Regions from separate parts of the Psychromonas sp. psych-6C06 genome, predicted to be linked through region 3. Evidence: predicted binding sites of a transcription regulator. Region 3 holds the regulator's gene; each other region holds the start of a gene.
The links. Region 3 encodes sigma-54, which starts transcription at its own class of promoters, with help from an activator protein. Its sites were predicted from a motif close to GTTGGCACGNNNNTNGNNT; they were not measured.

Region 1: the regulator sigma-54 is predicted to act here: its motif matches at 6,365-6,383, upstream of CW745_RS05875 (P-II family nitrogen regulator).
Region 2: the regulator sigma-54 is predicted to act here: its motif matches at 3,524-3,542, upstream of CW745_RS07225 (PEP-CTERM sorting domain-containing protein).

Annotation. Positions count from the first base shown of each region.
Region 1 is NZ_PIZM01000002.1:592,944-600,501, forward strand. It holds gene fliH (flagellar assembly protein FliH) at 1-677, opposite strand, end outside; gene fliG (flagellar motor switch protein FliG) at 703-1,764, opposite strand; gene fliF (flagellar basal-body MS-ring/collar protein FliF) at 1,754-3,472, opposite strand; gene fliE (flagellar hook-basal body complex protein FliE) at 3,505-3,828, opposite strand; gene CW745_RS05865 (LPP20 family lipoprotein) at 3,957-4,520, opposite strand; gene CW745_RS05870 (ammonium transporter) at 4,716-5,933, opposite strand; gene CW745_RS05875 (P-II family nitrogen regulator) at 5,971-6,309, opposite strand; gene CW745_RS05880 (D-alanyl-D-alanine carboxypeptidase family protein) at 6,603-7,558, shown strand, end outside.
Region 2 is NZ_PIZM01000004.1:34,855-42,412, reverse strand. It holds gene CW745_RS07230 (diguanylate cyclase) at 118-2,649, shown strand; gene CW745_RS07225 (PEP-CTERM sorting domain-containing protein) at 2,958-3,488, opposite strand; gene folE2 (GTP cyclohydrolase FolE2) at 4,077-4,997, opposite strand; gene arcB (aerobic respiration two-component sensor histidine kinase ArcB) at 5,250-7,502, shown strand; gene CW745_RS07210 (hypothetical protein) at 7,554-7,558, opposite strand, start outside.
Region 3 is NZ_PIZM01000012.1:22,703-30,260, forward strand. It holds gene rapZ (RNase adapter RapZ) at 1-657, opposite strand, end outside; gene CW745_RS14700 (PTS sugar transporter subunit IIA) at 673-1,119, opposite strand; gene CW745_RS14705 (RNA polymerase factor sigma-54) at 1,439-2,884, opposite strand; gene lptB (LPS export ABC transporter ATP-binding protein) at 2,949-3,674, opposite strand; gene lptA (lipopolysaccharide transport periplasmic protein LptA) at 3,674-4,207, opposite strand; gene lptC (LPS export ABC transporter periplasmic protein LptC) at 4,197-4,757, opposite strand; gene kdsC (3-deoxy-manno-octulosonate-8-phosphatase KdsC) at 4,758-5,306, opposite strand; gene CW745_RS14730 (ATP-binding cassette domain-containing protein) at 5,507-6,316, shown strand; gene mlaE (lipid asymmetry maintenance ABC transporter permease subunit MlaE) at 6,316-7,092, shown strand; gene mlaD (outer membrane lipid asymmetry maintenance protein MlaD) at 7,125-7,558, shown strand, end outside.

The DNA.
Region 1 (7,558 bases), on a different contig from region 3:
TGGCAATCACCGCGCATTAACGCAGGTTCAGCCTGAAGGTCCCATCCTCGTTGTATACATTGCTTCTCTGAATAGGCGCTTTGCACAAAGGCAAGATCATCCGGGTGAAGTTGAATGACTAACTTTTGTTCACTGATAGGTAAGGCATCGATGGCTTGCTTTAACGCTTGTAGAATAATTTGTGGTGATGTTTTCACTTCACAACGAGTTATCTGCTCAGCTAATGAGGTTGCTAATCTAACCAACTGGTATTCAGCATTATCATCTAATTTTTCTAGCGGGTTATGCAAGCGTTCAATAAGAGACTGCCAAATAGCCAATTGTGCTGTAATTTGCTCTGCACCTTGAGCTAACCCTTGCTCAAGGCCTTGTGTTAACCCTTCTTGATGTCCAGCAGCTAAGCCCTCTAACTTACCAGTTTCTAGCCCCTCTAAATGCCCGGCTTGTTTACCTTCATTAAAGCCATCTTCATAGGCCGATTGTCGAATAGCTTCGATATCATCAAGTGTTAAAGGAGTTGGTTCCTCCTCCATTTCAACTTCTTCTGTTGGTTCTTTACGACTGTTATACCACGTTGCTGGTTTGCCAAAAATAGTATTATCTTTATCTACCGTAGCTTCATCTTCGGTTAACTTTGGAATCGACCAATTTTTAAAGTCATCTTTATTTTCTGTCATTAACCCTCAACCCTTCACGAAACGATTATAAGAACTCATCACCACCACCACCGCCAAGCATAATCTCACCAGCATCAGATAGACGACGTGCAATAGTTAGTATCTCTTTCTGGGCAGCTTCCACTTCACTAATACGGATTGGGCCCATCGCTTCTAAATCATCTTCTAGCATTTCTGCTGCACGTTTAGACATGTTTTTCAGTATTTTCTCTTTTAGCTGATCATCAGCACCTTTTAATGCACGCTGAAGTTGTTCACCTGGGACTTCTCGTAAGAGCGCTTGTGTACCACGATCATCAAGGTCAATAAGGTTATCAAAGACAAACATAAGGTCCTGAATTTGCTGGCTCATATCTTCATCTGTTTCACGTAAAGAATCCATTAATGGGCCTTCGATACCAGTATCCAAATAGTTCATAATATCAGCGGCTGCTTTAGTACCACCCATTTTAGCAGCTTGCGCACCAGCTTGACCGGCAAACTGTTTCTCCATGATCTCATTTAATTCTTGTAATGCGGCTGGTTGCACCTCTTCTAAGTCAGCAATACGCATCATTAAGTCTAGGCGTATTTTCTCTGGAAATTGAGTAATGATTTCAGCCGATTGTTCGGGCTCTAGATATGAAAGTACAATAGTTTGTATTTGTGGATGCTCATTTTGAATGATTGATGCAACCTGACGTGCATCCATCCATTTTAATGAATCAAGGCCTTTTGAGCCACTGCCGAGGATAATTTGATCCACCAGATTACCCGCTTTATCTTCACCTAATGCTTCGATTAAAGAAGCGCGTACAAAGTCTTCGCTGTCGAGACCGATGTTACTGTATTTTTGAATATCTTCAATAAAAGCACGATGTACACTAGACACTTTACTCTGTGATGAATCCTTTAACGCGGCCATCTCCATACCTAATTTTTGTACCTGCTTAGGCTCTAAATTACGGAATATTTGGGCAGCGTCTTCAGGTGTTAAACTAAGCATTAATAATGCACACTTTTCTACACCGGTCAGATCACTCACATTAAACTCTTTATCACCACCTGCCTCTTTTTTATCAGCAGATTCGTTTGCATTATCCTTCATCGACAGCTAACCACTCTTTAATTACTTGTGCAGATAAACCAGGCTCGTTGGCAACAAGTGCACGAACCGCTTTAAGAAGATCTTCATCTTTGTGTAAATCAGGGAGTTTAATCACGCCATTACTCATACCAAACTCTACACCCGCTTCTTCATCTTCATTTAATAGTTGTAAATTGTCGCCTCCCATTGAACCAATCGCGCCTCCAAGATCATAATCATCGGCCTGCTCAATGGTTTCAGGATAAAGCAGTTTTTTCATAATCGGACGTACAATTAACAGTAACGTTAACAATATGATGATCATACTGCCACCAAAACGTACGTAACCTTCAAACGCTTCGGTTTTCCAGAATTCCTCTTCTGGGATAGCTTCTAAATCTGGACGGTTAAACTTAACGGAAGCGATCTCTAAAATATCACCACGAGCAGTACTGATGCCTAAGCCCCCCATCAACAAACGACGGATGTTTTCTATCTCTTCATCACTGCGCGGTTCATAAGAAACCTCACCAGCTTCGTTAGTAACTGCTGCATAGTCAAGCGCCACCGAAACTGCTAAACGTTCAACTTTACCTACTTTATGTTTGGTGTGCTTAACGGTGGTATCTACTTCGTAATTTCGCGTTGACTCATTATGTGAATTACCATCACTGCCACCAGCAATGTTATTATTCTCTTGAAGCTCTTCAGGAACAGCACCATTAGCTGGCGGTTGATTAGTCAGGGCCCCAGGAACATTACCAATAGTAGAGCTAGAAGATTTTGTTTCCACTAACATTTCACTTCGTACAGCTTGATTGGCAGGGTTATAACTTTTTGTTGTTTCTTCAACGACTGTGAAGTCCATCGCGAGATCGACCTCTGATGTGTAATTAGCTAACCCCAATACTGGGATTAAAATAGCATCTACTTTAGATTTATATTCCTCTTCCCGCTCTTGTTCTAAGGCAAACTCTTTGCTCGATTGTGCCGATAAACCACTTTTACTACCAGAATGTAATAGGCGACCACGTTGGTCGCTGACAGTCACACTAGTAGGAGATAAGCCTTGCACGGCTGATGCAACAATATCAACAATTGAATCAATTTCTTGTGGAGATAAACTGTATGATCGTGATGATGTAACGACAACAGTTGCACTGGCTTGGCGTTCTTTACGTGCAAAAACGCTCTGTTTAGGGATAGCGAGTAAAACCTGTGCTTTGGTTACATTTTGCATCGCTTGAATAGCGAGGGAGAGTTGACGTTCGCGACTTAACTTTAAACGTTCCTGCTCAACACGCTGACTTACACCAAAGCCCATATCTTGCAGTAAAATATCATCACCATTTTCGGTATTATCATTATCAAGACCGGCACGCGTCATCAATAATTTTATTTTTTGATACTCAGTGGTAACAACAAGAATTGAGTTACCTTCTATTTTATATTGGATTTTTTGTTTATCGAGAAAATCTAGTGTGCTAATCAACTCATCCGTTTTATAGCTACCTAACGGTCGATAATCAGCCTCTTTACCCCAAGACCATAAAATGACCACTATCGCAAGCACAATCAATAAACCAATGATCATGCTAATTTGACGCAATACATCAACATTTGAAAAGAATGAGGCAATTGCACCTTTTTCTGGCTCAGCGCTCGACTCCTCGCCACCAGCAATGCCATTATCTTCAAGTAACATATCTGGATTATTTGATTCAGCCACTATTTCTTCCCTAATTCATCATTACGTATAACCTAAACAGGCATACTCATCACTTCTTTGTACGCTTCAACCATTTTGTTACGTACTTGTACTGTTGCTTCAAAAGCAAGGCTCGATTTATTAGCCGCAATCATCACTTCGCCAAGGCTCACCTGCTCATCGCCCATCTCAAAACGATTACGAAGCTCACCAGTTTCTTTCTGTAAACCATTGACGTTATCAATCGCTTGTTTAAGCATTTGCGAGAAGTCTGGTGCACTAGAGCTGACTGATTGGCCTGTTACTTCACTTAAGCCTTTACTTTGTAAGCCCTGTAAGGGTAGATCATTAAATAAAGCTGATGTATTAAGATTCATAATATTTATCTCTTTTTTGACACATATATTGTAATAAGCATTTTTTATGCCAAAAAAAGCGCCAACTAAGTGGCGCTTTTTTATTTTTTCCAATCTAGAGCTAAAGATAGCGTTTTAATACAAGCCGTTTATTGTAATTTTTCTAGCTCTTTATCTAGCTGCTCTTCAGCACGTTGCGCTTTAAACTCCGCATACAATACATCTTTTTGATCAGCATTCATTGGACGCTCAGCTTGGTCAACTAAAGCGTCAAAAATATCTTTTGTCCCCTGTTGCCCTATTGCGACTAATACACAGAGATTATCTTTGCCTGCGATTTTGGCAATATCTGTTTTAATTGGATTAGTACCGACAAGTGTTTGCTGCGTCACCTGCTTAGAAACACTAGAGAATGTAGAGCCCGACTCAACGCCTGATGCTACTTCCACTTTATCTCGGTAGCTTTTATCCATTGCACTCACACGGGTTTCGATACGCTGTGCAAGTGAAGTGCGCGCATTAGCTAGCGCTTGCTGTTTATCGATGGACATATTACCCGAGAATAAAACACACTCCGAGACTGCGATACCATCTTCAACCTGTGGGTTTAAGATCCAGCTTGGAATATCGCCAACGGATGTTGTTTCAACCGGAGTGGATGAACAAGCGGCAAGAAAAACAACACTTGATAAACTTAATAATTTTAACGACATAACATTCCCTTTCACCTTTACATTATTGAAAATACAGATCATGATTTCTTTTCACATATTATAGCAACCAATAAAGTGATAATAGCAACGATTGCCTTTAAAAGAATAAAAGCTGAGTGATAGAAAAGAAAAAAGGCTCTATCAAATAATTTGATAGAGCCTTTTAAGTACGGGGTTCTTTAAGATTAATCGATATTAATCTTTAAATTCTGGATAAGCTTCGATACCACAGTCATGTAAATCCATTCCTGTTTCTTCTTCTTCAGCAGTAACACGAATACCCATTGTTACTTTGATTATGCTCCAAACAATCCAAGATGTTGCAAACACAAAGCCAAAGATAACTGCTGCACCATATAGCTGCGCACCAATCGTAGCGCCTTCATTTGAAAGAGGAACAACTATCAAACCAAATAAACCACATACACCGTGTACCGATAATGCACCTACTGGATCATCAAGCTTTAATTTATCGAAAGTGATAATACTATAAACAACAATTACACCTGCAACTGCACCAATACCAGCAGCAAATAGCGGTGAAGGAGAAAGAGGATCAGCAGTAATCGCAACTAAACCAGCTAATGCTCCATTTAAAATCATAGTTAAATCAGCTTTACCCCATTTAAGTTTGCTCACAAGTAGTGCTGCAATTGCACCTGTTGCAGCTGAGGCATTTGTATTTACAAAGATAAGAGCAACCGCACTTGCATTTTCTGCGTCAGAGATAAGAAGTTGAGATCCACCGTTAAAGCCAAACCATCCCATCCACAAAATAAATGTACCTAATGTTGCAAGTGGCATGTTTGAACCTGGAATAGGATGCACGCTTCCATCTTTACCATATTTACCTTTACGTGCCCCAAGTAACATAACAGCAGCCAGTGCCGCAGCTGCACCTGCCATATGAACAATACCTGAGCCAGCAAAATCAGAGAAACCAGCTTCACTTAAGAAACCACCGCCCCATGACCAGTAACCTTGCATTGGATAGATAAATGCAGTTAGGAACACAGTGAAGATTAGGAAAGACCATAACTTCATACGTTCAGCAACCGCACCCGATACAATTGACATTGCCGTCGCAACAAATACCACTTGGAAGAAGAAATCTGATTCTAATGCATGATCAGCTCCTGCTGCCTGTGTGCCGATTAATGCACCAAAGCTCGGTAGCCAGCCACCAGCAACATTATCAACATACATAATGTTATAACCAACCCATAAAAACATCGTACAAGCGATAGCATATAGGACGATATTTTTCGTTAAAATTTCAGTGGTATTTTTAGAGCGAACAAGTCCAGCTTCTAGCATCGCAAAACCTGCAGCCATCCACATAACGAGGACACCTGACATTAAAAAGTAGAAGGTATCTAGGGCGAACCTTAATTCTGTTACTGTGTTTTCCATAATATATTCCTTTTTTAAAATTTCTTACTGAAGAGGACTAAAGCGCTTCTTCGTCTAGTTCACCAGTACGGATACGTACTACTTGCTCAAGTGGCTGAATGAAAATTTTACCGTCACCTACTTTGCCCGTGTTTGCAGCTTGCGTGATCGCTTCTACCAAACGATCAACGTCTTCTTCTTTTACTGCAATCTCAAGTTTTACTTTTGGTAAAAAGTCAACTTGATACTCTGCACCACGATAAAGTTCAGTGTGACCCTTTTGACGACCAAAGCCTTTCACTTCAGAAGCAGTGACACCAGCGATGCCTGCATCCATGATTGCTTCACGCACTTCATCTAATTTGAATGGTTTAATTATTGCGGTTAACATTTTCATTAAAACGTCCTTCTTTTATATATTGGGTTGTTATGTAAGCCTTGTAGTAGATATATAACAAGTAGCGTGCCAAAAAAATAAGATCAATTAAAACAACTAGTTAAACTATTCCTTTGTTTTGAAAAACAAAAACAGCACCATATTGGTGCAATTAATAGCAATAAGGTGCACACAAATAGAGCTTAATGAACTTTTATTACTAAGAAGTGACTAAAGAATTTAATTTCCATCGCGCGCCTAGCACGTTATAGTGCGTACTGTTTTTTTATTTCATTAATACAAAGGTAATATAGATGAAAAAAATAGGCCTATTGCTTATCACTTTCGCACTCAGCTTTAACGTTTTCGCAACGCCACGCGTTATCCCTAATGCACCATCAATCGCAGCCAAAGGTTACCTACTTGTTGACTTTGATTCTGGCAAAGTACTTTCAGAAAATAACAGTGAGAAAATGCTTGCACCGGCGAGTCTCACGAAGATGATGACCAGCTATATCATTGGTCAAGAGATCAAACAGGGAAACCTAAACCTTGAAGATAAAGTAAAAATTTCTGAGAAGGCGTGGTCCAAAAACTTCCCTGATTCTTCGAAAATGTTTATTGAAGTGGGTAAAGAGGTGACTGTAGCGGATCTAAATCGTGGCATTATCATTCAATCGGGAAATGATGCCTGTGTTGCGATGGCAGAGCATATCGCAGGCAGTGAAAGCGCCTTTGCAGACTTAATGAATTCATGGGCAGTACAATTAGGTATGAACAATACCCATTTTGTTAATAGCCACGGTTTACACTCTGAAGAACATTATACAACACCAACAGATATGGCAATTTTAGCGAAAGCATTAATTGCAGACGTGCCTGAAGAGTATCGCATTTACAGTGAAAAATCGTTCAAATTTAACGGTATCGTTCAATATAACCGTAATGGCTTATTATGGGATAAAAGCCTAAATGTAGATGGCATTAAAACCGGTCACACAAGTGCTGCCGGCTTTAGCTTAGTATCTTCAGCGACAAAAGATGGTATGCGCTTGATCAGTGTTGTAATGGGCACTAAATCTGATTCTGCACGTAAAGTTGAGAGTAAAAAATTACTTAACTGGGGCTTCCGTTTCTTTGAAACAATGACACCCTATAAAGCAGGTGAGCAGCTAGCCACTGAGCGAATTTGGATGGGCTCTCAAGAGATGATTCGTTTAGGTGTCGCTGTTGATACCCCAATTACTTTACCGCGTGGTCAAGCTAAAAA
Region 2 (7,558 bases), on a different contig from region 3:
ATATTTATTTAATTAATAAACTGTGAGGGCTAGCATGTAACGCCTATTATAAAATTACCTTTCATTGAACTGTGCGCTAAAATTAGTCGTTCTGTTCTATTATTGGATTTACTTATCATGTTTAAACGGCTTTCATTGTTTACGTTATTTTTTTGCCTTTCAACCTTTGCTTTTGCAGCTTTAAATGAATCCACCAAACCCAATAAAATTAATATTTATTTAGATCAAAACCTCCCCTATTCTGGATTTAATACTCAGCAACAAGCACAAGGACTTTATGCGCAATATTGGCAAATATGGTCTGAAAAAACAGGTATTGGTGTAGAGTTTAAGCATCTTCCACAGCAAAATATTGGTACTTTACTTTCGACTAACAGCCCTGCACTTTACAGTGGATTAAATATTGATAAACATTCCCTTGGGGAACTAGATAAAAACGTTATTTTAGCTATTAAAAGTGACTTATACTATTTCTCTGAGCATGCCAACAAGGTTTCCGATGCCTTAATTGACACTAAAAAGAGCATTATTGTTGGGGGCTTGTTACCACAAGCACAACAGTTACCGCTTCTGCAAAATAAAAGTAATATTATCTACAAAGCATACCCTGGCTTGCTAGAGCTATTGTTGGATTTATACCAAGATAATTTAGATGCGTTAGTTATTTTTAATATTGGCTCTGAAGATAATGGCTTGATTGATCTTCTACTCAGTTCAATATTATCGACAACCTCAATAGATAGCAGTAATAACCAGCTATACGCATACCTACCTACAGGTCAAGAGACATTACTTAAATGGCTACAGTGGGGAAATCAATTTGAACAGATAGATGATCAAATACGCGCTTCATTAATTGCATTAAATGCCCCATGGTGGGGCGCTTCTGCAAATATGACGCGTAATATTTTGGTGATCACTGGATTATTTCTCTTGTTGTTTATTATTGGTCGCTCAAAGCGAAAAAAAGACAGACAATTTAAAGATGTACTTGATTCTTCACCTTATCCGTTGGCTATTTTTTCTCTTGATGGGAACACCATTTTTTACCTTAATGATGAGGTTAAATCTTTATTTCCCTTCAAAAAGAAAAAGAAAAAATATATTTTTGAAGAGACTGAAAACCAGTTGTTGCTATCTCGTTTCATTAACAAAGCGAGTCATCAAACAGTCATCGATAATGGCTTAGTTCGCTTGTTAGTAGACGATACATTTCATGATATTGAACTGTTTGCCAAACGTATCCATTATAAACGTCAAACCGCTTGGTTATGCCACCTTAAAGATGTGACAGCATTGCTTAGCGCAGAAAGAAAATTGATCGAAGAGCGCGAGTTATTACGTAAAGTCTTAGATTCTATCCCAGAGCAGATTGCCTTCAAATCCCCTAAAGGTACCATTATTGGTTGTAATAAATCATGGGCGGAAGCGAACAGTACTACAGTAGCCCATGCAACGGGGCGTAGTGTTGCAGATATGATGTCGGTACCTGCAATTAAGAAACAGAAGCAACAAGAAGCAACGGTTTGGAATGGAGAAACCTATAACACCCAAGAGTGGATCCAACAGAAGAAAGCTGCTGATTTGAGCCTAGTGAATATCACTAAAGTGCCACTTTATAATGATAAAGGTACCATTTTTGCTATTTTGAGTATCGATAGTGATATCACCGCGTTACATAATTTAACCAAACAGTTAAAAGATGAAAATTTACAGCGTAAAGAGACAGAGAAAGCACTATCAAAACAAAGTGTTTTACTCAGTACTGTGTTTGCAGCTAGTTATGATCCGATTGGTTTATTAGACCATGAAGGGCGTATTATTGGGGCAAATAACTCCTTCGCAAAATTGATGGATGCCAAACCTGACGATATTATCGGTAAATTGCAAAGTGAATTACTCTCTTCTGATCGTGCTGATTGGGCTGATCGTCAAAATCAAGAAGTACTTAAATCAGGTGAGCCAATTATCTTTGAGGAGCTTCTCTTTAGCGGTGATAAGAAAACCTGGTACGAAGTCCACAAAGCTCCCTTTAAAGACGATGAAAGTCGCTCTGAGGGAATTGTCATTATGGCTCGGGATATTACTTCGCGTAAGTTAACAGAAGAAAAATTAAGTTCTGATGCTTCTGATTTCGAGCAAAAAATGTTAAATGACCAGCTTACCAATATTGCTAATCGTCGCTCCTTTGATGAACGCTTTAGTCAATTATGGTCAGAAGCATATAGTGAGCAAGAGATGCTTTCCATCGTGATGTGCGATATAGATTTCTTTAAACCCTACAATGATAATTATGGCCATCAAAAAGGTGATGAAGCATTAAAAATTGTTGCGACTGCTTTACAACAAGCCGCTAATGAAATGGGATGCTTTGCTGCTCGTTATGGCGGCGAAGAGTTTGTTGTTATCATTAAGGGAGGTAATGCGACCAAAGTATTACGTGCTGTTGAAAAGCTTCGTGAAGCAGTTAATCAGACCAAAGTTGAGCATTTGTATTCAGATGTTAGTCGTTATATTACCATGAGTATGGGGTTATCCAGTATCTTCCCAAGTGATCTTAATACAATGAAGATGTTATTAGCAGAAGCTGATGGCGCATTGTATGATGCGAAGATGTCAGGACGAGACCAAATAAGCGTTCATAATTAATTGTTAGCATTACCATAATATGGTGATCAGGGCTTGCAGAGAAACAATCATAGAGAACAAGGACGGTGATTGAGTAATAATACCAATTCCAATAAATTAATTCGGTTAATTCTTTATCGCACATTAACCAAAAGACGTTGATGTTAAATAGTGGGGCCATTTACGAAAATTATAATTAAGCAGTAATAACCACATAAAAGTAAAAGGTGTTTTTAGTTTTGTATTGCGAGCAATTGACGGAGTGATTACCGCAATAGCTCGCAAATTTTTGCATAAAAGGTCAATTGACCTTGAGCCTTTTAGCGTGATTAGCGTTTAAATTTTCTTCGAGAAAAAGCTAAACCTGCCATGCCTAGGGCGAACAATGCGACAGAAGCGGGGGCCGGTACATCAATGCTTTTTGCGCTTCGGTATACGATGGTTTCATAGTAACTGTCAGCATCTGCCACATCAACGAAAGACCATAATCCAGCTAAACCGTTTGTCACATCAATATGGGTGTAGGAGTTTGAAAACCATCCCGTCGCTTTGGCATAGTTGTTGCCATTATATGACTCTGTATTAGCAGAAGAATAATCTACTTTAAATGTTGATGCGTTGATCCCCAAAGATGCAAATAAATCAGAGGTCATAACACTCCAACCATAATTAGATTGTTCTGATAAATCAATTGCTGCGCATGATCTTTCGAGTAAACCATCACTACATGGTGAAGCCCAAGCTAAATCATAATTTTCATAAGTTACATAAGCATCTTGTGCTACTTCGCCGGTCATAATTGTGGCATTTACATTAGCGGTAAGTAATCCACAACAAATTAGTAATCCAATATTTTTCATTTGCACTCCATTTGATTTCTGTTGAAACAATAAACATGCAAATGGTGTTCCAAAATGCAAGTTGTTGAAATATATGGTTTTATAATATGTTAAAAATAATACATGTAAAAAAAGCTGACAAGTAATTGCCTTTTGTGTGTTTATTTTTTTATCATATATTCAGGGAGCTTGTTTTACGCTCAACTTACTCTGAGTACTTTTTGTATAATAAAGGTGTTAGACCAATCCGCATAAGTATCTGATCTATCTTTTTGGTTAAAGGAATGGATAACTACGTTGCATTCAATCGCTAGCTATTACTGAATCGCGCGACTTGTTCTCTATTATTTTTCCTCAATACGCCCTTAGCAAAATATTATGCGCAGGAAAAGTGGCTTAACTCAAGGCGAAACTTGATATAAGTGGTTGTTTTATTTGAGAAAGTTTCAGCTGAGAGGTAAGTTTTTTTAACCAGTAAAATAGATCAGCTATTTATTTTGTTTGGTATTACTGAAAGGTTAAGAATAAGCAGACTAAATGATATATAAAAAAGGCCAATCATTTAACTGACTGGCCTTAGTAGGTTAACAATGTTCGACTTTCTGTTGATTATGCTTGATACCCGCCAGCAATACCTTTAGTCGTAATTGAAACAGCATCATGTGCGTGTAAGCTTTCATAATGATTAACTCGTAACCAAAAATCAGAAAACTTAGTTTGAGGGTGAAGAGCATATTGAAGCTGTCTTGCCGCATCTTCACAAAACATAAGGTTTTGCCCATTTAAGCGCGCAAACTCTTGCTCATCTTCTCGTTTTACCGCAGCTTGAACTGGTGTTTTTAGTGTATTTTCAACCAAGTCAATTAATTCAATGACAGGAAAGCTATCATTTTCTGCATCTAGCTTAACTTTTACTTGTACAACACTGCGTTGACTATGAGGTGTTGCAACAATGCCTTGCGTCGAGCCTAACCAAGCTAACACCTCTTCTTTATTAAGGTTTTCTTGTTCTGCATACTGCTTTGAAAAAGCACCTTGAATCAGTTGTCTTGCTAATGCTGCTGAGCAAGGGCATGTTGATGAATAAGGGACATTAACTTGCATTTCAAAATTAAAAGTACCATTGGTTAGTTTACCAATTATCACTACAGGGTAAGCTTTCCAGCCACGTTTTTCACTGATTAATGATTTACGACGTAAGTGATAATCAAAGGAAAATTTTACAAAAGCTTCCTGACTTAATTCATGATGGCTTTCGATAAACCCTTCTAGCAAGGTTGTTAAAGTATCTAACGTCAGCTCAGATTCTGTTGATAATTGATCAAGCTGAAGATACAAACGTGACATATGGATGCCTTTAGCTTGCGCATCACCAAGGTTCACGAACAGTTCAGCACTCGCGCTAACCTGTTGTGGAGCGCAGTTATCCGTTTGTACCATGAGTGGTAGTTCAATGTTGCTCATTCCAACGCGATCAAGTGTACCTTCGGTTTGAGCTTGTGCGCTATTTGCGATATCTGGCATTGCCATCAGAAAAAACTCCCTTCACAGGATATTAAAAGTTAATAAATTTAAGCGGAGCATTATAAACGTGTTCGTGACAATTAAAAACCTCCAAATGAAAAGGATTATCAGTGATTGATTAAATTGTCTATTTATTGACCGACGCTCTGCTTTATTCTGCGTTTAATAGATAATTAATTGCTGAAATGTGTAATAACCGCAACCATTTCAAGGTGATATTGCTTACAATATTACTTTTCCATTATCCGTGGGGCATTCGTGAGTATTTTTAATTTAAAGACCTGGGTACATTATTACGTAGCATTACTGAAACGTTTGGGGGCATTTCGTTTCAGCTTGTTACTGGCTTTTGCGATCATTAGTGCTGACTCGGTGTTACAGATGTTACTTGCATATTATTTCAATGATCCACTTGATATCAGTGATATATCGCGTTCTTTTATTTTGGGACTATTAATTACGCCATGGGCGGTTTACTTTTTAACGGTGGTCGTGGGAGATCTCGAAGAAGCCAGGCAACGCTTAGATGGCACCGTAGCTAGACTTCAAGTTATGTTATCGCAAGATCAAAAACAGACCCGCGCACTTGAGTCCGAAATTGTTGAACGGCAAAAAACACAACAATTATTAGAAGAACACACCATTTTATTACGATCATTTTTAAACACATCTTCTGATCTTTTTTTTCATCGAGATTTAAAGGGAGCATTTGTTAGCTGCAATAAAGCGATGGAACTAGTAACTGGCCGAAGTGAAGGGGAACTAATCGGTTTAACGCCCTTTGACATTTATCCTGAAGAGTATGCAATTGAAGTTGTACAACGGGATCAAAAAGCACAAGAAACAGAGCAAGAACAAATTCATGAACATTGGCTAAATTACCCTAACGGTCGTCAAGCCTTTTTCGAAGTACGTGCGTTACCACTGTATAACGCACAGCACATTTGCGTTGGGGTGATCGGATTTGGACGCGACATTACAGAGCGGAAAAAACATCAAGAATCACTGGAAAAAGCCAGTCGTGATAAAACCACATTCATCTCTACCATCAGCCACGAGCTACGCACGCCACTAAATGGTATTGTCGGCTTAAGTCGAATGTTATTAGATGATCAGCTAAGCGCAGAGCAGAGAAAATACTTAAAAACTATTCATATGAGCGCCATAACACTAGGTAATATTTTTAATGATATTGTCGACCTAGACAAGCTCGATCGAAGACGTTTAAACTTAGTGTCTAATCATATTAATATGCTTGATTTTATTAGTGATTTAGAGAGCCTTGCATTTATTCAAACCGAGCAAAAAGGTTTAGCTTTAGACTTTGAGCAGGGTAGTATTTTACCCGATTATATCGATGCAGATGATACGCGTCTGCGCCAAGTATTATGGAATTTTGTTACCAATGCGGTGAAGTTTACTGAGCAGGGTAAAGTCAGTATTCGTTGTTTTTGCGAATTTGAAAATGCTAATAAGGCTCGTCTGTGTTTTGAGATTGAAGACTCTGGTATTGGTATTCCAGAGGACCAATTAGAAAAAATATTTGCTATGTACTACCAAGTAAAGGGTAATCGACATGCAACCGGTACCGGGATTGGTCTGGCTGTTTCTAAAAAAATAGTGGACGCAATGGGAGGTCATATCACAGTGAGTAGTGAGCTTGGAAAAGGCAGCACCTTTAAACTTTGTTTACCGGTGGTATGTCCTGATAAGTTTTCTCTTGCGCAAGAAAGCGAAGCAAAGGTGCCAGAACTGTGTATCTTATTGGTAGAAGATATCGCCCTTAATGTGGTTGTTGCTAAAGCACTACTCAACAAATTAGGCCACCAAGTGGATGTGGCTGAAAATGGAGAGCAGGCGTTACAAAAAGTAGAAGAAAATAATTATCAACTTATTTTGATGGATATACAGCTGCCAGATATGGATGGCTATCAGGTCACCACTTTACTACGTGAAAAGCATAACCAATTACCTCCTATCGTCGCTTTAACTGCGAATGTTTTTACTGATAAACAGTCATTTATTGATAAAGGAATGGATGATGCGTTGGGTAAACCCCTCACCGTAAGCTCCTTCAAACAGATGCTAAAGCATTTTTTCACGGATGACTCTCCACAGAGTGATAGGCCACCATTAGCTGAGAAGACGATTCAGGAGGATGCTAAAGAAGCTGTTTTTGATACCCCGATGCTTACTGAACTATTAGCGTTTATTCCACGCTCTGTGATGCTTGATAACATTGCATTATTCGCAAAAATGATGCCCGATTATATGCAGGTATTAGAGTCTAATATGGTAGCCAAAGATAAAGAGCGTATTGTCAGCGAGGCGCATAAAATGAAAGGTGCAGCCGGCTCTGTGGGGTTAAAGCGTATCCAGCAATTAGCTCAAAAAGTACAGTCGCCCGATCTACCGGCGTGGTGGGATAATATTGACGACTGGGTTGAGCTGATAAAAGGTCACTATGAACAGGATATTCGTGATTTAAAAGTGTGGATTGCCAAGCAATAACAATTGTTACGTCATTTGTTGTAATCAACCAATGACGTAACAGGTGCACTTTTAAG
Region 3 (7,558 bases):
AACCGTTTGCTTAACTATTGGAAAAGAGTCTAGATAGTCAATAATAGGTTGCTCTGTACCGTTAAATTTTTGTAATGAGGGTTCCCAGTGCGGGTTAGGTAAAAAACGAACATCAAAAATATAATCTGCATCTTCAGGCGATGCATACTTAAAGCCGAAGGATTGAAATATGATCAGTAACTTACTTTTGCTCGTGCCTTGTAAAAAAAGTTTGATGCGTTCATTGAGATTATGAATAGATAGTGTGGTGGTATCTATTTCAAGTGCTGCTGATTTCCTGATAGGGGCTAATAATGTATTTTCTTGCTCTAATGCCTGTGATAAAGACAGTTTTTGTTTTGACAGAGGGTGTAATCTGCGAGTTTCACTATAACGTCGAATGAGTTCTGTGCTAATCGCATCTATATAGATGATATCTATTTTTACTTTGCATTTTAATGTTGCTAGCAAGGAGTCAATTGCATCAGAGTCACCTGGTAGATTACGAACATCTAGAGTGATGGCTATTTTATTATTTTCTACATCAACGGTATCGAGGAGTTGATCTAATAATTGGAAGGGCACACCATCGATACAGTTATAGCCTAGATCTTCAAGCACATGTAGCGCGATTGTTTTTCCTGAGCCGGAACGTCCACTGATGATGATTAATTTCATTTTTTTCCCTCGCAGTTATTCAATTTGCAATAGGTTATATAACTGCTCGTTAGTTTGTGCGCTTCTTAGTTGTCGCAAATAGGGTTTGTCGAGCAATTTTTGACTTATTTCTGAGAGCGCCTGTAAGTATTCTTGGCATTTATCTTCAGGAACAAAAATAGCAAATAATATATCGACTTTATTACCATCGTAAGAATCATAATCGATCCCTGAATGGCATTGCATAAAAATAGCAGTAGCTGGATAGCTACTGTCAATTTTAACGTGTGGAATAGCAATTCCTAGCCCAACTCCAGTAGAGCCAATTTTTTCTCGTGCAATAAGCGAATTGAATAATTGCTGCGAGTCGATATCTAATTTTTCAGCTGCAATAATGCTGATTTTTTCTAATGCGCATTTCTTACTGCTGCAGCTAGTTTGGCTAAACACAGAGTCTTTATCTAATAGGTCAGATATTTTCATAATATTATTTTCTAGTGGCACAATTGGCGCGATTTTATCAGGTTAAATAAGAATGGCTATACAAGAACGCCCATTTTTTAATATTAATCAATATTAAGCGATTTAGCTTACTTAACCTCAATTCTGGTTAATGAAAGCTTTATGGTGTTTAAAACCACGATGCTGCTACTTTTATAATACAGTGCCTTCATTTTTGCGTAGTTCAGGCAAATTATCGTCGCAATAATGGGGTATTGGTAGATGTTTTAACGCCGAAATTCGCGGAAATAGCTGTATTGTATCGCTTTGCTTATCCAGAACTTAGGTTAGTTATCTAAACTTATAGTAACTGCTTGCGTTGATTAGAGGGTGGGATACCTAAGGACTCCCTATATTTAGCAATAGTGCGTCTTGCTACTTTTATCCCCTGCTCTTCAAGTAACTGAGTGATTTTGTTATCGCTGAGTGGCTTAGTAGTGAGCTCTGCATTTACTAACTTTTTAATTAACGCACGGATAGCAGTCGATGAACATTCGCCACCACTCTCGGTAGCAACATGGCTAGAAAAGAAAAATTTTAATTCATAAATACCGCGGGGTGTATGCATAAACTTTTGGGTGGTAACTCGAGAAATAGTAGATTCATGCATTTCAACTTCAAAGGCAACATCATTGAGCACCATTGGTTTCATTGCTTCGTCACCATATTCAAAAAATGCTTGCTGTTGTTGCACGATACAGTTTGATACTTTTAACAATGTTTCATTACGACTTTCGAGGCTTTTAATAAACCACTTCGCTTCTTGAAGGTTACCCTTAATAAATTGCGAATCTGTTTTACTAATATTACCTTTGCATAAGTCTGCATATTGTTGATTGATAGAAAGGTTCGGATCACAGTCCTGATTTAGCGATACGCGCCATTGTCCACCTATTTTTTTCACATAGACATCAGGTACAACGTATTGTGCTTGCGTATCTTCGAATTGATTTCCAGGACGTGGCTCTAAGGTTTGAATTAGGCGCATAATTTCTGCGAGTTCATTCTCTTTCAGTTTGGTCTTGCGCGCTAAAGTACGGTAATCTCGGTTACCTAATAGGTCCATATGTTCTTCGAGAATCATTAATGCTTCTGCACGCCAAGGGGTATCATCACTGAGATGCCGTAGCTGTATTTGTAAGCAGTCTTGTGCTGACTTAGCCGCAACACCAATGGGATCAAAATGCTGTATTCGTTTTAAAACTGCTTCGATCTCATCTAACTCAAGATCTTCAACTTCATTACTCAACGCTTCCAGTATCGATTCGCAGCTACTGGTTAAGTAGCCAAACTCATCAATGGAGTCGATAATAGCGGTTGCGACTAAGAGATCGGTTTGAGAAAAGGGAGTTAGTTGCATCTGCCATATTAAATGATCTTGAAGAGAAATAGATGACTCTCCCTGATAGACGCTATCTTCGCCTTCAAAAGAGGATGAACCTGAGGAAATTGAAGTTGTTGGAGGCGGTGTATAAGCTTCTTCCCAGTTGCTTTCATCAGGTTGCTCTTGTGAAAATTCTTGTTGGGTAAGTGCTTCGGCTGTATCAAGTTGACTACTGTCTTGCTCTTTGACGACATCTTGAAGTGAGCTGTTATCTTCTTGCTCTAGTAATGGGTTTTCATCAAGCGCATTTTGAATCTCTTGTTGTAAATCAAGGGTGGATAGTTGTAATAATTTGATCGCTTGTTGTAATTGTGGGGTCATCGCAAGTTGCTGACCCATTTTCAATTGTAACCCTTGTTTCATCAAAGCTTGTATTTCCTGATATAAATAACTAGTAGCTATGTCTTAATAACTATATTTACAATAACTATAGTTTAAATTCTTCACCTAGATACACTTGTTTTACATGATCATTTGCCAATATTTCGTCTTGTGTCCCAATTGCGATAATTTCACCATGGCTAACAATGTATGAGTGTTGACAGACATCAAGCGTTTCACGCACGTTATGGTCAGTAATTAGGACGCCTAAGCCTCGATCGCGAAGTTGACCGATAATATTTTTGATATCAATGACTGAAATTGGATCAACACCTGCAAAGGGCTCATCTAGTAGAATAAATTTAGGTTCGGTTGCTAGTGCTCTGGCAATCTCTACACGTCGACGCTCGCCACCCGAAAGGCTCATGCCTTTATTATTACGAATATGGGTAATATGAAACTCTTCTAATAGCGTATTCAGTTTTTCGAGGCGTTGATCTTTGGTAAGTTCTTTACGTGTTTCTAAGATACCCATGATATTTTCAGTGACTGTTAAACGTCTAAAAATAGAGGCTTCTTGAGGTAAATAGCCTATCCCTTTTTGTGCTCGTATATGCATTGGGTGATGTGATATATCTTCACCATCGACAATAATGGTGCCTTCATCCTGCTTCACTAAGCCAACGACCATATAAAATGAAGTGGTTTTGCCTGCCCCATTTGGGCCGAGTAACCCAACTATTTCTCCCGTCTTGACGGTTAAGCCTACACCATTTACTACGGTACGGCCTTTATAGCTTTTTACTAAACCTTTTGCGATTAACTCAGCCATTATTTATCTTCAGCCTGTTGTGTATTGTCATCTTTATTTTCAAATTGTGCTGGTAAAAATACCGTCTTTACACGCTCTTTGCTATTTTTGTCGCTTTCTACAATCAACTCTTCTGTTTCTAAAAAGTAGATTATTTTAGAACCATTAATTTGACTATCTAGCTGTTTTACTTGTGCGTTACCCGTTAAGGTTATCTTGGCTTTCGCTACATCGTAATGAATAGTATTCGCTTCTGCATCAAAGGGCTTACCATCTTCTTGGGTTTGGTAAAAAGTCGCTACATCACCTTTGGCAATCATAATTTCTTGATTGGCTTTCTCGCCACGAATGACAACCAGTTCATTTGCTGTAATTTTAATGGTTCCCTGGGTTAGCAACACTTCTTTTAGGAAGGTTACTGTATTACTTTTCATTTTTGCATGTTGGCTAACTGAGCTTACATTAATTGGTTGATCGTAATCAGACTCTAAAGATTGTACTGAAAGCGAGCAGAATATCATGCCAACGATTAAGCTAATTTTATTAATTTTCATTTAGGTATACCGCTTTTATCTGTTTTTTAACGATTAATTCTTCACTAACAAGTGATGCCCACATGCCAATGCCTTGTTGATCCATTTGTGGCCCTTGCCAATGAACAAATAGGTCTGTACTGATCTCTTTTTCTGTTAATAATATAGTTAGTTTTTCAGTACTCATTGTCTGTACTAATTGATCTAAACTTAAATTTTTTACCCAAACATCACCAGAAAGAATTAGATGATTATTACCACTTAATTGTCCATCTTCACTAGTTACTTGCCAGGTTGTGATACTATTTTCTTGCTCATTTTGTACATACATTAACACTTTAGGATTTTCAAAAATGGTTATCTCTTTGTCGCTATAACTGGTTGCTTTAGAAGCATGCACTTGATGAGTGATCATACCGGTTTCATCAAAATGATCGCTACTAATGTTGTACGCAATATAACTTGGATGATGCTCTGGTAGTACTTCTAATTGTTGTTGTGGCTTTAGATATAACCAGATTAAAAAAACAACCAACAAAAGAGCGTAGGGGAGCGCTTGTCGTATACTCATTTATTGGCTTTTACCCTGTGTTGTATCTAGTTTGTCATGGCATTGTAAAAATAGATCACATATCTCACGTACTGCGCCAAATCCTCCACGAGTGTAGGTAGTCAGATCGGCACCTTGTAATACTATAGGGTGGGCATCCATAACAGCAATACCTAACCCACAATGTTGCATGACCGGGAGGTCAACTACATCATCGCCGATATAAGCCACTTGCTCGCTAGAAAGGCCTAATTTTTTAATTAATAACTGATAGGCATCGATTTTATTTTCAATGCCTTGCAATATATGTGTTACTCCTAGGGAGTGCATACGCTGTTCGACTATTTTTGATTGTCGGCCGGTTATAATAGCAATCTCGATGCCCATATTCATGATCGCTTTCATACCAAATCCGTCTTTGGTGTGAAATGCTTTAAGCTCTTCGCCTGCATTACCAAGGTAGATCCGACCATCTGAAAAGACACCATCTACATCGCAAATAAGTAATTTTATCTGTGCTGCGCGATGATAGTTTTCATTACTAATTAAGCCGTAAGGAGTTGTGACCATTGGATTCTCAATTTAAGGGTTTTTAATTTAAATTATGTCTATCATAAATAAAATAGCAAAATGGTTCCTCCAAGGCGAGTAATGATTATCTGTTTACTACAATATTGCTACAAAATAGATAAATTAAGCGCTTTAAGGTTTGAATCTTTGTATATATCCCATAAACTAATGTTTATATTATCAAATGAACCTCACAATTTATGACGCAATTAAATCATCTAGTAATAAATCAGCTCTGTTTTTCTCGTAATGATCGACTGTTATTCGACAACTTAGACTTTCAGTTTGAGCGTGGAAAGGTTACTGCTATTTTAGGTCCAAGTGGAATAGGTAAGACGACATTATTAAAACTCATTGGCGGTCAATTACCTGTAGACAGCGGTGAGATTTTTTTTAACGAGCAAGCAATTCATAATTGCAGTGATCTAGTTCGTTATGAAGCACGTAAAAAAATGGGCATGTTATTTCAAAGTGGTGCCCTATTTAATGATCTTTCTGTTTTTGAAAATGTTGCCTTTCCATTACGTGAACACTTCAAATTGGAGGAATCTTTACTGACTACTTTGGTGCTAATGAAGTTAGAGTCAGTTGGGTTGCGTGGCGCTAAAGATCTAAAACCAGCAGAGCTATCGGGAGGGATGGCTCGTAGGGTGGCACTCGCACGAGCGATTGCCCTAGATCCTGAACTGATCATGTACGATGAACCTTTTACAGGGCAAGATCCTATATCAATGAATGTACTCTTAAAGCTTGTTAAAGAGCTAAACAAAAGCCTTGGTTTGACTTCTATCATCGTCTCGCATGATGTTAACGAGGTACTTTCGATTGCCGATAACGTCTACGTGCTTGCAGATAAACGTATTATAGCGAGTGGTTCTGTAGATGCGGTAATTAAGCAAAAAGACAATGCTTTATTGCAACAGTTCTTACTCGGAAAAAGTGAAGGCCCCGTCCCTTTCCATATGCAAGCATTACCATTTTCCGAGCAACTTAAACAGGTAAGTAAGTAATGATAACTTTTATTCGTCATGTTGGCAGGGTGAGTTTATCGTTAACGCAAGGTATCGGTCGAGCATGTTTAATGCTGTGGTTCACGCTTTCAGGAAAGCCACATAAGAAACTGTTTCCATTGCTCATTCAGCAAATTTTCCAATTAGGTATTCTCTCGTTACCTATTATTTTAACCTCTGGCTTATTTATCGGTATGGTACTGAGTTTGCAAGGATATTATGTCTTAGTGGATTACGCCGCCGAACAAAGTTTAGGTAGCCTTGTCGCCCTGTCGTTATTAAGAGAGCTAGGGCCTGTTGTCGCCGCTTTATTATTTGCAGGGAGAGCTGGCTCTTCTTTGACCGCAGAAATAGGGCTAATGCAAAGTACTGAGCAGCTGGCAAGCATGGAAATGATGGCGGTTTCACCCTATAAGCGCGTGCTTGCCCCTCGATTATTGGCTGCTATTATAACATTACCAATGCTGACACTATTGTTTAATGTGGTGGCTATCTGGGGAGGATATTTAATCGGTGTAAATTGGATGGGGGTTGACGGTGGGGCATACTGGTCTGTGATGCAAGGCAGTGTTGAATATATGCCCGATGTGATGAACGGAGTATTTAAAAGTGTTGTCTTTGCAATAATGATAGCTTGGGTCGCACTTTATAATGGTTATTATGTAGTCCCTACCGCGCAGGGTATCAGCCACTCAACCACTAAAACGGTGGTTGTGTCATCCTTGTTAGTATTAGCAATGGATTTTGTTTTAACCGCCTTAATGTTTGGTGCTTAGTATTTGTAAACTGGATTAAATTGGAATTAAATATGTCTGTTAAAAAAATTGAATTATGGGTAGGTGCATTTGTAATTAGCGCCATCATCGCACTTGCTATCCTTGCTTTTAGTGTTGCGGGGTTGTCATTTAAAGGCGAAGGTAAGAGTTACACCTTATCTGCAAGCTTTTCAAATGTCGGTGGGCTTAAGGTGCGCGCGCCGGTAAAATTAGGTGGTGTAGTCGTTGGCCGAGTAGAAGAGATAACCTTAGACACGCAAACTTATAGGCCAATTGTGCGTTTATCTATGTATGAAAGTAAAGGGATATACCCAGAAACGTCTTCACTTTCTATTTTAACGTCGGGATTGTTAGGCGAGCAATATATCGGCATAACACCGGGGTTTGTTGATGAAGATATCGAAATGTTGGGGGATGGAGACAGCATTGAAGATACTAAGTCTGCGCTGATATTAGAAGATCTAAT